Spinactinospora alkalitolerans: one gene and its partner. The protein of the gene in region 1 interacts with the protein of each later gene in a pairwise test. Links are inferred from orthologs where the notes say so. Each region holds a gene or a part of one and is shown in the gene's direction. Other genes may lie near its edges.

Region 1 (6,439 bases):
GTGGTCCTGTGGGTATACGGCTCCCAACATCAGCCGGCGCCGCCGTCTGCGGGCCATGGGCCGCAGACGGCGGCGGGAGAGGAGGAGGCGAACCGACGCCCACCGTTCAAGCAGGAGCGGGCACAGCAACAGCAAGCCTGGCCGTCGGCAGAGACGGCCAAGCGATGAAGGGGGTCTTGTGGACATCATCGTCAAGGGTCGGCGCACCGGCGTCAGCGACAAGTTCCGGCGGCACGCCGAAACCAAGCTGGCCAAACTCTCCAAGTGGGAGCAGAAGGGCATGAGCGTCGATGTGGAGGTGTCCAAAGAGCGAAACCCGAAGCTGGCGGATCAGCGTGAGCGGGTTGAACTGACCATCCACACCAACGGCCCGGTGATCCGGGGCGAGGCTTCCGCTGACGACCGCTACACCGCGCTCGACCTGGCTCTCGACCGCATCGAGGCGCGACTGCGCAAGGCCGCCGACCGGCGCAAGGTGCACAAGGGCAACCGAGCCCCGGTCTCGGTGGCTGCGGCGACCGCCGAACTCGCGAACTCCACCGGGGCGCCGCTCGGCGAGGTGACCCGACCGGCTCCCGTTCCCTCCCCGGCGGAAGACCCCGACGAGATCGACGGCGCGGCCGTCGACAGCGCGTTCGCCGACGAGGTCGTGGAACTCGACACCCAGGGCGGTGCCCCCGTTATCGTTCGGGAGAAATTCCACTACGCCAAACCGATGACCATTGACCAGGCCCTTATGGAAATGGAACTCGTGGGCCACGATTTCTACCTCTTCCGCGACGAGGAGCGCGACGCGCCGAGCGTCGTCTACCGCAGGAAGGGCTTCAACTACGGGGTCCTGCGCCTCATGGAATAAAGTGAGGCCCGTCTTCGAAAGGCCGTCGGCGCGCCGCGTCCGGTGAAGCGCCGGGCGCGGCGCGCCGAGGACGCGGCGCCCCCCGGTCCCGCTCGCGCATGGCGGCCGTCGGCTACGCCGCCCGCGAAAGGGTCCGCGGACGCGGACCGGCCGTTCTTCGCCGGGACGCCGGGCTCGTCCGTGCCCGCCGTCAGACGCCCTCCCCCTGGATCTCCCGGTCGCGCCGCTTGATCTTGTGCAGCGGCGTGGAGTGCGGCTCCTCGGAGTCGTAGCGCGGATCGTCCAGGACCACGTCGGTGAAGATGTCGGACACCGCGCACAGGATCCCGCCGATGACCATGGCCGCCACGCCGACGCCCAGGAGCCACCACGCGGGCCCCAGGGCCAGGGAGAGGCCGGCCAGCACGAAGCCGACGAGCAGGAACGCGACGGCGACCCACGACGCCTGGCGGCCCCGGTGGTTGTTGGTCGGGGCCCAGGCCCCGCCCTCGATCTGGTAACCGCGGATGTAGCGGCTGCGGTTGCTATTGTGCGCCATAGCGGTACCCCCAGATACCACGGACTCCGATCGGGAACCCTTATGACGGTGGATAACCCGCCTGGAACCGGATAAACCCTGATGAGGGCCGCGCCGTGGGCTTCGGGATGCCCGCGCGGGGCCGATGAGGCAATAAGCTCGCCTACCATGGAATGCTGGGGGCGAAGGATCCGTTCCGTCCTCCGGATGCGGGCCACGATTCGGCGAGGAGCGCATTAGAAGTGCCAGGCATACTCGACAAGGTCCTGCGCGCGGGCGAGGGAAAGATCCTGCGCAAGCTCAAGAGGCTCAAGGACCAGATCAACTCGATCGAGGATGATTTCGTCGATCTGAGCGACGCCGAGCTGCGCGAACTCACCGACGAGTACAAGCAGCGGCTCGAAGACGGAGAAACGCTGGAGGACCTGCTCCCCGAGGCGTTCGCCACCGTGCGCGAGGCCGCCAAGCGGACGCTGGGTCAGCGCCCCTTCGACGTGCAGCTCATGGGCGGTGCGGCGCTGCACTTCGGCAACATCGCCGAGATGAAGACCGGTGAGGGCAAGACGCTCACCGCGGCGCTCGCCGTCTACCTCAACGCGCTCGCCGGGCAGGGCGTCCACGTGGTCACCGTCAACGACTACCTGGCCCGCCGCGACGCCGAGAACATGGGCCGCATCTACCGGTTCCTCGGCCTCGAGGTCGGGGTCATCGTGCCCGACATGTCCGCGGCCGACCGCCGCAAGGCCTACCAGGCCGACGTCACCCACGGCACCAACAACGAGTTCGGCTTCGACTACCTGCGCGACAACATGGCGCTGTCGAGCAAGGACCGCGTACAGCGCGAGCACAACTTCGCGATCGTCGACGAGGTCGACTCCATCCTCATCGACGAGGCCAGGACCCCGCTCATCATCAGCGGCCCGGCCGAGCAGAACTCCCGCTGGTACTCCGAGTTCGCCAAGATCGCGCCGCGGCTGCGCCGCGAGACCGACTACGAGGTCGACGAGAAGAAGCGCACGGTCGGCATCACCGAGTCCGGCGTGGAGAAGGTCGAGGACTGGCTCGGCATCGAGAACCTCTACGAGTCGGTCAACACCCCGCTGATCAGCTTCCTCAACAACTCGCTGAAGGCCAAGGAGCTCTACCGCCGCGACAAGGAGTACATCGTCAAGGACGGCGAGGTGCTCATCGTGGACGAGTTCACCGGGCGCGTCCTGCGCGGCCGCCGCTACAACGAGGGCATGCACCAGGCCATCGAGGCCAAGGAGAAGGTGCGGATCAAGGACGAGAACCAGACGCTCGCCAAGGTCACCCTGCAGAACTACTTCCGGCTCTACGAGAAGCTGTCCGGCATGACCGGTACCGCCACCACCGAGGCGGCGGAGTTCAACCAGACCTACGGCATCGGCGTGGTGCCCATCCCCACCAACAAGCCGATGATCCGCGACGACGAGCGCGACGTCGTCTACAAGAACGAGGACGCCAAGTTCCTCGCCGTCGTCGACGACATCGCCGAGTGCTACGAGGCCGGCCAGCCGGTGCTCGTCGGCACGACCAGCGTCGAGAAGTCCGAGCTGCTCTCCAAGCTGCTCAAGCAGCGCGGCGTCGACCACGAGGTGCTCAACGCCAAGAACCACGCGCGTGAGGCGTCGATCGTGGCGCGCGCGGGCAAGCTCAAGGGCGTCACGGTCGCCACCAACATGGCCGGCCGCGGCACCGACATCATGCTCGGCGGCAACCCCGACTTCATCGCCGACGAGGAGCTGCACGCCCGCGGCCTGTCCCCGCTGGAGACCCCCGAGGAGTACGAGGCGGCCTGGCCCGAGGCCCTGGAGAAGGCCCAGAAGGCGTTCGAGAACGAGCACGAGGAGGTCGTCGAGGTCGGCGGGCTCTACGTGCTGGGCACCGAGCGGCACGAGTCGCGCCGGATCGACAACCAGCTACGCGGCCGCTCCGGCCGCCAGGGCGACCCCGGCCGCTCGCGCTTCTACCTGTCGCTGGAGGACGACCTGATGCGGCTGTTCAACAGCGCCCGGGTCGAGATCATCATGGAGCGGCTGAACATCCCCGAGGACCAGCCCATCGAGTCGGGCGTGGTCAGCAAGGCCATCCAGTCCGCCCAGGGCCAGGTCGAGCAGCAGAACTTCGAGATCCGCAAGAACGTCCTGAAGTACGACGAGGTCCTCAACCGGCAGCGCAAGGTCATCTACGCCGAGCGCGGCAAGGTGCTGGAGGGGGCCGACCTCAAGGAGCAGGTCGAGTCGATGATCGACGACGTCCTCGACTCCTACGTCCGGGTGGCCACGGCCGAGGGCGACCCGGAGGACTGGGACCTCGACAAGCTGTGGAAGGCGTTCAAGCAGGTCTACCCGATCGACTTCACCGCCGACGAGCTCATCGAGGAGAACGGCGGTGAGCTGAGCTCGCTCACCCCCGAGCTCATCGGCCACCGGGTCCGCGAGGACGCCCATGCCGCCTACGAGCGCCGCGAGGAGGAGCTGGGCGCCGAGACCATGCGCGAGGTCGAGCGCCGCGTCATCCTGCAGGTCATGGACCGCAAGTGGCGCGAGCACCTCTACGAGATGGACTACCTCCAGGAGGGCATCGGCCTGCGCGCCATGGCGCAGCGCAACCCGCTGATCGAGTACCAGCGGGAGGGCTACGACATGTTCCAGGAGATGCTGGAGGGCATCAAGGAGGAGTCGGTCGGCTTCCTGTTCAACGTCGACGTCCAGGTGAAGGACAAGCCGGGCACGGTCACCGCCTCCGGCGCGGCGGCCACCGCGACGGCGGCCCCCGTGGTCACCACGGCCGAGGAGGAGCCGCGGGCCGCCGAGCAGCCGGCGGCCGAGGAGGCCGAGACCACGGAGGAGGCCGAGGAGAAGGCCTCGGCCAAGGCCGAGGGCAAGTCCGAGGACGAGACCCCCGACGTCGTGGTCCAGGGCTTCGGCGCCGACCGCCCGAGCCGGCTGCAGTACTCGGCGCCCGACGAGACCGGCGGTGTGGAACGCCACACCGAGTCCACCGACGACGACTACGCCAACACGCCGCGCAACGCGCCGTGCCCGTGCGGCTCCGGCAAGAAGTTCAAGCGCTGCCACGGCGACCCGAAGAACCGCGCCTGACGGCTTGACGCACGAGGCAGGACCCCGCCGCCGTCGGCGGGGCCCTGCCTCGCCGATCTCGACCGTGAGTTCCAACCGCGACCATCGGGGGTTTTGAAACCTCAGCCGAAGGCGGGATCCGCGGTGGTTGGGCGACGGTGCACGCCGCCCCCGGCCCCAGGGGGCCGAGGTTGAAACCCAAGGTCAAGATCGGCGGGTCTCCGGCGCCAGCGCCTCCAGGATCTCTTCGGCCCGCTGCGTCGCGGCGGCGGCGGACACGTCCGGGTGGCCCACCAGCGGGTCCCAGTTGAGGTCGTAGTAGAGCTCGGTCACGCCCTGCTCGGCCAGCCGGGCGACGTCCGCGCGGATCTGCTCGTAGGACCCGGACAGCCGCAACCGCCGCCCGTCGGGTCCCGCCGTGCCCGCACCGGTCTCGTCCACGCGCAGCACGCCGCGCACGACCACGCGCACCGCATCGGGATCCCGGCCGGCCCGCTCCGCCGACGCGCGCACCACCGCGATGTCCTCGGCGATCGAGGCCAGGTCGGTCGCGCTGCGGCTCATCCAGCCGGCCGACGCGCGGCCGGCCCGCTCCAGCGCCGGGCGCGCCACCCCGCCCAGCAGCACCGGCGGGCCGCCGGGCTGGACGGGCTTGGGGGCCATGCGGCCGGGCGGAACCGTGTAGAACTCGCCGTCGAACGCGCTGACCTCGTCGTTCCAGAGGGTGTGCAGCACCTTCAGGTACTCCTCCGCCCGCGCGCCGCGCCGCTCCCGCTTCGCTCCGGTGGCGGCGAACTCGATCGGCGCCCAGCCGATCCCGAGCCCCAGGTCGAGCCGCCCGGCGCTGAGCACGTCCAGCGTGGCCGCCTGCTTGGCCAGGTAGGTCGGTGAGATGAACGGAAGGTTCACCAGCGCGACGCCGAGCCGGATCCGCGAGGTGCGCGCCGCGGCGTAGGTCAGCGCCAGCAGCGGGTCCAGCACGCTCCGGTAGACCGGAGCGATGTCGTTGTCGGCGGGAGCCAGCAGCCGCTGGAAGGTCCACAGCGAGTCGTAGCCCAGTTCCTCCGCCCGCTCGGCGAACCCCGCGAGGTTCTGCGGCGTCGCCCACGCGCCCGCCACGGGCGCCCCGAATCCGATCTTCATGGCACCGAACCTACGGCACCGGCGTCCGCTCCGGTCGCAAGGGGGAGGGGAGAGCCGGGGGAGACCGCGTGACGCGGCGAGGGCGGGACCCTCGTGGAGCCCCGCCCTCGCCGTGTGCCTCTTCAGGTCAGGAGGAGGATCCGCGCCGGCCCTCCCCGCGGTCGGCCGCGCCGGTCGCCTGGTCGTCCTGCACCGGGCCGCCCGCCGGACCGGTGACGGAGGCGGCGGCGTCGGGGTTCGCCGCGACCGAGGCCTGCTCCTCGACCGGCTCGCGGCCCGGCGTGGGCAGGTTGAGCTTCGTGATCGCGAAGTAGAAGACCAGGTAGTAGATGACGAAGTAGACGGCGCCCAATCCGAGGATCACCGGGAGTCCGGTCGTGTTCGACTTGAAGGAGTTGAGCAGTAGGTCGATCAGGCCGGCGGAGAAGCTGAAGCCGAGGTGCGCGTCCAGCGCGTTCAGGATCGCCATCGAGATGCCGGTCAGCACGACGTGCACGGCGAACAGCACCGGAGCGACGAAGATGAACGCGAACTCGATCGGCTCGGTGATGCCGGTGACGAAAGCGGTGAGCGCGGCGGAGATCATGATGCCGCCGACCGCCGCGCGCTGGCTCGGATGCGCGGCGCGCCATATCGCCAGTGCGGCGGCGGGCAGGCCGAACATCAGCACCGGGAAGAATCCGGAGAGGAAGCCGCCGGCGGTCGGGTCGCCGGCGAGGTAGCGGTTGATCTCGCCCTGGACGACGGTGCCGTCGGCCCCTTCGTAGCTGCCGAAGACGAACCAGACGACGGAGTTGACGATGTGGTGCAGGCCGAACG
Region 2 (5,081 bases), 3.3 Mb from region 1 along the record:
GGCTCCAAGGTCTCCGACAAGCTCGGCGTCATCGACAATCTGCTCACCACCGCCGACCGCATCCTCATCGGCGGCGGCATGGTGTTCACCTTCCTCGCCGCCAAGGGCTACGAGGTGGGCTCCAGCCTGCTGGAGCGCGACCAGATCGACACGGTCAACGACTACCTGCGCCGCGCCGAGGAGCACGGCGTGGAGTTCGTGCTGCCGGTCGACGTCGTCGCGGCCGACTCCTTCTCCGCCGACGCCGCGCACGACGTGGTCGAGGCCGGCGCCATCCCCGCCGACCGGATGGGCCTGGACATCGGCCCGCGTTCGGCCGAGCTGTTCGCCGCCAAGCTGGCCGACGCCAGGACCGTGTTCTGGAACGGCCCGATGGGCGTGTTCGAGATGGCGCCGTTCGCCGGCGGCACCAGGGCCGTCGCCCAGGGCCTGATCGACTCCGGGGCCTTCACCGTGGTGGGCGGGGGCGACTCCGCCGCGGCCGTGCGGGCGCTCGGCTTCGACGAGAAGGCGTTCGGACACATCTCCACCGGCGGCGGCGCCAGCCTGGAGTACCTCGAAGGCAAGACCCTCCCCGGCATCGCGGCACTGGAAGAGTAGGGCAATCATGGCAAACGCCAAGCGCAAGCCGCTGATCGCGGGCAACTGGAAGCTGCACAACAACCACTTCGAGGCCATCGCGCTGGTCCAGAAAATGGCGTTCTCGCTCAACGGCGCCGACTTCGACGCCGCCGAGGTCGTGGTCCTGCCGCCGTTCACGAGCCTGCGCAGCGTGCAGACCCTCGTCGACGGTGACAAGCTCAAGATCGGCTACGGCGCCCAGGACATCTCCCAGCACGAGAAGGGCGCCTACACCGGCGAGGTCTCGGGGCCGATGCTGGCCAAGCTCGGCTGCTCCTACGTGCTGGCCGGGCACTCCGAGCGCCGCGAGCACCACAACGAGGACGACGCGGTCGTCAACGCCAAGGTCAAGGCGGCCTTCGCCAACGACATCACCCCGCTCCTGTGCCTGGGGGAGGGGCTGGAGGTGCGCAAGGCCGGCGACCAGGTGGCCCACACCGTCGCCCAGCTCGACGGCGCGCTCAAGGGCGTCACCGAGGAGCAGGCCCGCCGCCTGGTCATCGCCTACGAGCCGGTCTGGGCCATCGGCACCGGCGAGGTCGCCACCCCCGACGACGCCCAGGAGGTGTGCGCGGCGCTGCGCGTGCGCCTGGGCGAGCTGTACTCGCCGGAGGCCTCGCGCGAGACGCGGATCCTCTACGGCGGCTCGGTCAAGAGCGACAACATCGCCGGCATCATGGCCAAGAGCGACGTCGACGGCGCCCTGGTGGGCGGTGCGAGCCTCAAGGCCGACGAGTTCGTCAAGCTGGTCCGCTTCCGCGAGCAGTCCTGACCTCCCGCGCCGATTCATTCGGGCCCGCGCCGTTGCTCCGCGTGCGGGTCCGAATGCCCGGGGAAGGGCCCTTCGTCCCCGAAACGGCGCGATCCGGCCGCCCGCATGGCGGTACAGAAGGGTAACGCGCGCTACACTGCGCGCAAGGTTCTTCGTCGAACCGGTCCGCGATGCGCAAGTCACGCGGTAAAATTCAGTATTGTCCCCGGTTCCTCATCCGCCGGGCCGCCGACCGCCTCGGGCGGTGCGACCGCGGAGGAACCCTAGATCGTCAATTCCCCCTCGTTGGGGTCGAGTTACGGGTGAGCACGTGATCCTCGGTCTGTCCGTTGTCCTGATGATCTTCAGCGTGCTGATGATCCTGCTGGTGCTGCTCCACAAGGGCAAGGGCGGTGGCCTGTCCGACCTGTTCGGCGGCGGCGTCACCTCCTCCCTGGGCGGCTCGTCGGTGGTGGAGCGCAATCTCGACCGCCTGACGATCATCACCGCTTCGCTGTGGATCGTCTGCGTCGTCGCCCTGGGTCTGCTGCTCAACCGGGGAGCCTAACCCCCCAGTACCCCCTCGTGCCCGTTACGGTCCGGGCACCAGCGCCCGGCACCCTGCCGCCGTGCGGAGCGCATACCAGGTTTCCCCTCACCGGGGTATGTCCTTGCGAAGGAGTTTTTCGTGGGTAGTGGCAGTGCCATCCGTGGCAGCCGCGTCGGTGCCGGCCCGATGGGCGAGGCCGAGCGCGGCGAGTCCGCGCCGCGGATTCGAGTCCCGTTCTACTGTGCCAACAAGCACGAGGTCGTGCCGAGTTTCTCGCACGAGGCTCAGGTGCCCGAGGAGTGGGACTGCCCGCGCTGCGGCTTCCCCGCGGGCAAGGACCCCGAGAACCCGCCGGCCCCTCCGCGCACCGAGCCCTACAAGACCCACCTGGCCTACGTGAAGGAGCGGCGCAGCGACGCCGACGGCCAGGCCATCCTGGATGAGGCCCTGGCCAAGCTGCGGGCCGACCGCGCGGCCATCGACGCCGCGATGAGGGCCAACGCCAACTGAGCCGGACCCGGCGACCACGACGGCGATGCCCCGCCCGACGGCGGGGCATCTCGTTTTTCCGGGCGCTCCTTCGGGGCGGGCCCGGTCCTTCGAGCGTCCGGAGCGTCGGCGTCAGGCCGGCGCCCGACCGCCCAGCCTGCGGGTGAGTTCGGCCGCGGCGTCGCGGGCGCGCGCGGCCAGCGCGGCGGGCGTGACCGGCCGGGCGCTGGGGACGGTCAGGCCGATCGCCGCCGCAGGGCTCCCGGTGTGGTCGAAGGCCGCGGCGGCCACCGAGGCGAACCCCTCCGCCACCTGCTGGTCCTCGCTCGACCAGCCGCGCCGGCGCTCGTCGGCGAGCAGGTCCCGCAGCTCCCGAGGGGAGGCCGGGCCGCGTCCGGTGCGGCTGACGAACGGTTCGGTCCCGGGGAAGAGCGCCCGCACCTGCGCGCGCGGCAGGCGGGCGAGCATGGCGCGGCCGGACGCGGTCAGGTGCGCCGGCAGCCGCACGCCCACGCCGGTGATCAGCACGGGCGCGTGGCGGGGCTGCTCCTTCAGCAGGTAGAGGGTGTCGCAGCCGTGCAGCACGCCCAGGTGCGCGGTCGCGCCGGTCTCCTCGGCGAGCCGGGTGAGCAGCGGCCGGGCCAGCCGCTCCAGCGGACCGTGGCGCAGATAGGCCGATCCGATCTCGAACGCGGCCACCCCCAGCCCCCACCGCCGCTCTTCGGGCAGGTGGGTGACGAACCCCTCCTCGGCCATGGCCTCCAGCAGTTGGTAGGCGCTGGAGCGCGGCAGTCCCAGGCCCCGCGCGATGGCGGTGGCCGAGACCGGCCCGGCCTGCGCCGCGAGGAAGCGCAGCAGCCGCAGGGCGCGCGTTGCGGCGGGAACATGGCTCATGGGTCGATTCTCGCCGCTGGAACGCGCGCCGGCCTCCCCGCTTCCGGATGCCTCCGCCTCCCGCGGTGCGCTCGGCCCGCGCGCTCCGTGGTCGCCCCGTGCGCGGGAAGACGGGGACGGAGCACCGGCGCGGGAACATAGTTCAATTTTCAACTGTTTGCTACCGTGGAGACCGAACCGGCTGAAGGAGTGACCATGAGCGTGCGCCCCGCGGGAATCCACCACGTAACGGCCGTCGCCAGCGATCCGCAGGCCAACGCCGACTTCTACCTCAACGCACTGGGGATGCGGCTGGTCAAGAAGACCGTCAACTTCGACGCCCCGGAGACCTACCACCTCTACTACGGCGACCGGGCGGGCAACCCCGGCACCATCATGACGTTCTTCCCCTGGCCCGGCGCACCCAAGGGCCGCCTGGGCGCCGGGCAGGCGACGACCACGTCGTTCTCGGTTCCCGAGGGCTCACTCGGCTGGTGGCAGGGGCACCTGGCCTCACTGGGAGTCGAGGCCACCCGGCCGGCCGAGCGGATCGAGGAGGACGTGCTCAGCCTGCGCGACCCCGACGGACTGGTGATCGAACTGGTCGCCAGCACCGACCACCACGACACCGACCCGTGGGACGGCGGTCGGATCCCGGTCGAGCACGCCATCCGCGGCGTCCGCGCGGTCACGCTCACCGAGCACGACCACGAGCGCACCGCCGACATGCTGGCCGGCCGGCTCGGATTCACGCTCGCGGCCGAGCAGAACGGCCGCTACCGCTTCCACACCGCCGACGCCGGGAGCGCCGTGGGCACGGTGGTCGACGTGCTCGCCGACCCGCGCGCACCGCTCGGGCACGTGGCGGCCGGCACCGTCCACCACGTCGCCTACCGCGCCCCGGACGCCCAGGCCCAGGTCGACTGGCGGCAGAGCCTGCTCGACGACGGCGTCGGGGTCACCGAGATCCGCGACCGCTCCTACTTCACCTCGATCTACTTCCGCGAGCCCGGCGGGGTGCTGCTGGAGATCGCCACCGACGGCCCCGGCTTCGACTACGACGAGCCGCTGCTGCAGCTCGGCCGCAGCCTGAAGCTGCCGCCGTGGCTGGAGCCCGACCGGGCCCAGATCGAGCGCGCCCTGCCCGCCGTGAAACCGGGGGACGACGCGTGAGCGGCCTCGGCTTCGAGCACGTGTTCCACCCGGCCGCCGCGCAGGGCGGGCCCACCCTGCTCCTGCTGCACGGCACCGGCGCCGACGAGCACGACCTGCTCGGCCTCGGCCGGGCGCTCGCGCCGGGCGCCGCGCTGCTGTCGCCGCGCGGGAAGGTGAGCGAGAACGGCGCCAACCGCTGGTTCCGGCGGCTGCGCGAAGGTGTCTTCGACGTCGACGACGTCATCGCCCGCACCCACGAACTCGCCGGATTCGTGGAGGAGTCCGTGGCGGCCCGCGGACTCGACCCCGCCTCCGTCGTGGCGGTCGGCTTCTCCAACGGCGCCAACATCGCCGCCGCGACGCTGCTGCTGCGTCCGGACCTGCTGCGCGGCGCCGCCCTGTTCGCCGCCGCCGCGCCCCTGCAGGGGCGCGAGCCCGAACGGGTGGACCTGTCGGCCGCATCGGTGTTCATGGGCGCCGGAACCGCCGACCCGATCACCCCGATCGACCAGGCCCGGCTGCTGGCCACCCAGTTGACCGAGCGCGGCGCGAACGTGCGCCTGCAGGAGCACCCCGGCGGGCACGCCCTGCCCCCGGCCGTCCTCAGCGGCGCGAAGGAGTGGCTGACCGGCCTCGGAGCGG

Evidence for each region. The genes of interacting proteins can lie anywhere in the genome.
Region 2: the proteins of secA (region 1) and secG interact in binary tests that used the Escherichia coli proteins (3 or more experiments, as listed by UniProt). The link is inferred for Spinactinospora alkalitolerans from one-to-one orthologs.

What each region holds. Positions count from the first base shown.
Region 1 is NZ_JACCCC010000001.1:5,274,279-5,280,717, reverse strand. What follows is about bases 1,229-4,698. They hold secA (preprotein translocase subunit SecA), read left to right. Parts: upstream 1,229-1,615; coding sequence 1,616-4,498; downstream 4,499-4,698. Other genes in these bases: HDA32_RS23540 (TIGR03619 family F420-dependent LLM class oxidoreductase), read right to left, coding at 4,682-4,698; HDA32_RS23550 (hypothetical protein), read right to left, coding at 1,229-1,394. Outside these bases: hpf (ribosome hibernation-promoting factor, HPF/YfiA family), read left to right, coding at 179-856; more of HDA32_RS23550, read right to left, coding at 1,047-1,228; more of HDA32_RS23540, read right to left, coding at 4,699-5,620; HDA32_RS23535 (PTS transporter subunit EIIC), read right to left, coding at 5,748-6,439. UniProt on the Escherichia coli protein: Required for protein export, interacts with the SecYEG preprotein conducting channel.
Region 2 is NZ_JACCCC010000001.1:1,938,386-1,943,466, forward strand. What follows is about bases 434-3,321. They hold secG (preprotein translocase subunit SecG), read left to right. Parts: upstream 434-1,703; coding sequence 1,704-1,940; downstream 1,941-3,321. Other genes in these bases: HDA32_RS08620 (phosphoglycerate kinase), read left to right, coding at 434-600; tpiA (triose-phosphate isomerase), read left to right, coding at 608-1,393; HDA32_RS08635 (RNA polymerase-binding protein RbpA), read left to right, coding at 2,061-2,432; HDA32_RS08640 (IclR family transcriptional regulator), read right to left, coding at 2,544-3,305. Outside these bases: more of HDA32_RS08620, read left to right, coding at 1-433; HDA32_RS08645 (ring-cleaving dioxygenase), read left to right, coding at 3,501-4,457; HDA32_RS08650 (alpha/beta hydrolase), read left to right, coding at 4,454-5,081. UniProt on the Escherichia coli protein: Subunit of the protein translocation channel SecYEG. Overexpression of some hybrid proteins has been thought to jam the protein secretion apparatus resulting in cell death; while this may be true it also results in FtsH-mediated degradation of SecY.